DNA from 2 places in the Actinomadura sp. genome. Region 2 is predicted to be linked to the other one. Evidence: predicted binding sites of a transcription regulator. Region 2 holds the regulator's gene; the other holds the start of a gene.
What was found. Region 2 encodes HrcA, which represses chaperone genes, less so after heat shock. Its sites were predicted from a motif close to TTGGCACTCTCNNNNNGAGAGTGCCAA; they were not measured.
Positions count from the first base shown of each region.

Region 1: ACIWVC_RS05780 (FmdB family zinc ribbon protein) is a predicted target of HrcA. The motif match lies at 885-911, and genes of this name have one in related genera.

Region 1 covers NZ_JBIQHY010000009.1:61,908-64,104, forward strand. The annotation lists gene ACIWVC_RS05775 (MMPL family transporter) at 1-171, opposite strand, end outside; gene ACIWVC_RS05780 (FmdB family zinc ribbon protein) at 506-844, opposite strand; gene ACIWVC_RS05785 (potassium/proton antiporter) at 983-2,197, opposite strand, start outside.
Region 2 covers NZ_JBIQHY010000194.1:309-2,505, forward strand. The annotation lists partial or broken gene ACIWVC_RS33680 (DUF3097 domain-containing protein) at 1-483, opposite strand, end outside; gene hrcA (heat-inducible transcriptional repressor HrcA) at 689-1,702, shown strand; gene dnaJ (molecular chaperone DnaJ) at 1,704-2,197, shown strand, end outside.

The sequences.
Region 1 (2,197 bases), on a different contig from region 2:
GGCCGCCGCGTCGTTCTCCTCGACGTCGCCGAGCTTGCCGGCGAGCGGGCCGAGGGCCACCAGCAGGACGACCCAGACGGCGAGGACGGCCCACTTGCTGCGGCGTCCGGCGATCAGTCCGGCGAGCCGATGGGCGGGTGGTCTCGGCGGGGGAGGGCTCGGTGTGCTCATGGTCCTCTCCTGAAGGCTAGGTCAATCGAGATATGTCGTGTCTGCCGCATATTCTCTCGGTTGCCGAGAGGATGTCAAGTACTATCGCGAGATTGCGGCGGTGCGGATGCGAGCGTTCCGGACGGGAGAGGCCGGCGGGCGCCTCCCATCCCCTCAATCGTCGCCAGGAGGCACCCGTTCGCGCGTCCAGCGAGAGAAGGGAACGCGCCTACTTCTCTCGGGGCAGGAGAGGACCGCTGACTACCCCTTGAGATGTAGACCGCGTCCAGGCACGCCGAAAGCCGGAGGATCCGCGGTGGGATCCCCCGGTCGGCCGTGCGGGAGTCCTAGGAGGTCAGGCGACCTTTTCGGACGAGGAGGACGTGCTGGACGACTTGCTCGACGAGGAGGAGTCACTGGAGGACGAGGAGGAACTGCCCGAGTCGGACGAGCCGTTCGCCGAGCCGTTGGACGAGCCGTTCGACGAGGCCCCCACGGTCGAGGACGACGTGCCCGAGCCGCGGCTGTCGGTGCGGTAGAAGCCCGACCCCTTGAAGATGATCCCCGCCGCGGAGAACACCTTGCGGAGCCTGCCGCCGCACGCCGGGCATTCGGTCAGCGAGTCGTCGCTGAACTTCTGCACGACCTCCAGAGGCTCGCCGCACTCGGTGCAAACGTACTGATACGTCGGCACGGTTCCTCCTAGCTGACTCAGCCCGGCGGAGGTCCGCGGACTGGCACTCACTCTGAACGACTGCTAATGGTACCCGCGTCTGGAACGCGGTTCGTCCCCGGCCTGTTCCCGAGTCGGTCAGGGAACCGTCCGCGAAGGTCAGGCGCCGGTCTCGCCGAACCAGCCCGCGAGCCTGCCCTTGCGGCTGACCGCGCGCAGCCGGCGTTCGGTCGCCTCCCGCACCGCGTCGGTGGTGACGACCAGGAGCGTGTCGCCCGCCGCGAGGGGCGTGGAGGGCTCCGGGACGAAGCTCGACCCGTTCCGCACGACGAGGGTGACGGCCGCGCCCGGCGGCAGCCGCAGCTCGAAGATCTCCACGCCGCTCATCAGCGAGTCGGGCGGGATCCGGACCTCCAGCAGGTCGGCGTGCAGTTCCTCCAGCGGCGCCGCCTCCACGTCCAGCTCCCGGGCCTGCTCGTCGTTCTTCAGCCGGCACCAGCGCGCGACCAGCGGCAGCGTGGGGCCCTGGATCAGGGTGAACAGGACGACGATGTTGAAGACGATCGCGAACAGCCGGTCGGCGCTGGGGACGTCCGCGACCATCGGGATGGTCGCGAGGACGATCGGGACCGCGCCGCGCAGCCCGGCCCAGGACGTGAAGATCTTCTCGCCCCAGGTCAGCTTGAACCCGACCGTGGACAGCGCCACCGACACCGGGCGGGCGACGAGCAGCAGCACGAACCCGACGATGAGCGCGGGAAGGACCTGGTCGGGGAGGTCGCCGGGGTCGGCCAGCAGCCCGAGCATGACGAACAGCCCGATCTGCGCGAGCCAGCCGACGCCCTCCGCGAAGCCGCGCGTGGCGGGCCGGTGGGGCAGCCGCGCGTTCCCGAGCACGACGGCGCTGACGTAGACGGCGAGGAACCCGCTGGCGTGCAGCAGCGAGGCCGCTCCGTAGGAGCCGACGGCCAGCGACAGCACCGCGATGGGGTAGAGGCCCGACGCGGGCAGCGCGATGCGGCGCAGCGCCTGCGCGCCGAGCCAGCCGATCGCGATGCCGATGACGGCGCCGGCCGCCAGCTCGTACACCATCTCGCCGAGCAGCTCGACCAGGTTGGGCGCGCCGGCGTGGGCGCTGAGCGTGACCACGATGATGACGACGGGGGCGTCGTTCATGCCGGACTCGCCCTCCAGCAGGCCCATGAGCCGGGAGGGCAGCGGCAGCCGCCGGAGCACCGAGAACACGGCCGCCGCGTCGGTGGGCGCGAGCACGGCGCCGAGCAGGAACGCGGGCCGCCAGTCCATGCCGACGAGCCACATGGCGGCGACCGCCAGCACGGCGATGCTGATCAGGGTGCCGAAGAAGGACACGCT
Region 2 (2,197 bases):
GTCCTCGTCCGGGCCGAACTCCTCGACGATGGCGGGCAGGTCGTCGACGCCTTCGAGGTACTCCACGACGACGCCTTCGACGCGCAGGTCGTGGCCCCAGATCTTCTCGACCAGCTCGGCGTCGTGGACGCCCTCCACATAGATGCGGCTCTCCTTGGCCACCTGGGCGCGCAGCCCCTGGACGGCGACTGAGCCGGACGCCGAACGGGCCGGGCCCTTGGGCGCGGCGGACGGCCGCACGAGCGTGACCGGCTCGCCGTCGATCAGGAAGCCGGACTTGGTGAGCGGGAAGACGCGGCGCTTGCCGAACCGGTCCTCCAGGGTGACGCCGAACTTGTCGCAGCCGACGACGGCGCCGCAGAACCCGCTGTCCGGATCCTCCGCGACCAGCCCCGGTTCGGCGGGGACCTCGGGGATCCGGCCCTTGCGCGGTCTGCGCCAGTCGCCGGCGAGCACGTCGTTTCCGTAGTCCTTGCTGCGCACGGGTCCGCACATTAACCCGGCTCGGGCGCCGTGCGGCGTCGCCCCTCGTCCCCCGGCGTGGCGTCCGCGCCCGATGCGGATAGGATCACGCAGCCGTACGGGAGTGCGCGAGCACTCCGATCAGGCTTTCGGGGCCGTACACTTGGCACTCAGGAGTAAGGAGTGCCAGCGGCGGGGAGGCCGGCCGGACGAGGGAGGTGACGCCGTGCTGGACGACCGTAAACTCGCAGTCCTGCGCGCCATCGTCGAGGACTTCGTCTCCACTAACGAGCCGGTGGGGTCGAAGGCCCTGGCGGAGCGGCACAACCTGGGAGTGTCGCCGGCGACCATCCGCAACGACATGGCGGTGCTCGAGGAGCAGGGCTACATCACCCAGCCGCACACCAGCGCCGGGCGCGTGCCCACCGACAAGGGCTACCGGCTGTTCGTCGACCGGCTGTCCACGATCAAGCCGCTGTCGGTCGCCGAGCGGCGCGCGATCGAGACGTTCCTGTCCGGCGCCTACGACCTCGACGACGTCGTCAGCCGCACGGTGCGGCTGCTCGCGCAGCTCACCCGGCAGGTCGCCGTCGTGCAGTACCCGTCGCTGACGCGCTCGTCGGTGCGGCACGTCGAGCTGGTCCAGGTCGCCGAGGGGCGGCTGCTGCTCGTCCTGATCACCAACACCGGGCGGGTGGAGCAGCGCGTCATCGAGACGCCGGGCCCGGTCTCCGAGGAATCGATCGGGCACCTGCGGGCGTTGCTCAATACATGCCTGGACGGGCTCGGCCTCGGCGACGTGCCGGCGGCGGTGGCCGACCTCCCCGAGAAGGTGGGGCCGGACGACCGGCCGGCGGCGGCCGCGGTGCTGTCCGTCCTGCTGGAGACGCTCGTCGAGAAGCACGAGGAGAAGATCGTCTTCGCCGGCGCCGCCAACCTCGCCGCCGTGGACTTCTCGCAGAGCCTGCGGGAGGTGCTGGTGGCGCTTGAGGAGCAGGTCGTCCTCATGCGGCTGCTCGGCGAGACCGGAGACTCCTCTACAGTTACGGTGCGGATCGGCACCGAGAACCCCGACCTGGGCCTCAGATCGACCTCGGTCGTCGCCGCGGACTACGGGGTGGGCGACCTCACCTTGGCCCGGCTTGGAGTGCTCGGGCCTACACGCATGGATTACCCCAGCACGATGGGAGCGGTACGGGCAGTGGCACGCTACGTGGGACAGATCCTGGCGGGGTCGTAAGGTGGCGAACGACTACTACGCGACACTGGGCGTCCGGCGCGACGCCAGCGCCGACGAGGTGAAGAAGGCCTACCGCCGGCTCGCGCGCGAGCTCCACCCGGACGTCAACCCGGATCCGGAGACCCAGGAGAAGTTCAAGGAGATCACCCAGGCGTACGAGGTGCTCTCCGACCCCAAGAAGCGCGAGATGTACGACCTCGGCGCGGACCCGTTCGCCTCCGGGGGCGGCGCGGGCGCCGGAGGGTTCGGCGGCGCCGGGTTCCCGTTCAGCGACATCATGGACGCGTTCTTCGGGACGGCGACCTCGCGCGGCCCGCGGTCGCGGGCGCGGCGCGGCCGGAACGCGACGCTGCGGGTCGAGCTCGACCTCGCCGAGACCGCGTTCGGCACGACCCGCGAGCTGTCCATCGACACCGCGGTGACCTGCGCCACCTGCGAGGGGTCGGGCTGCGCGCCCGGCACCCACCCGGAGACGTGCGAGACCTGCCACGGCCG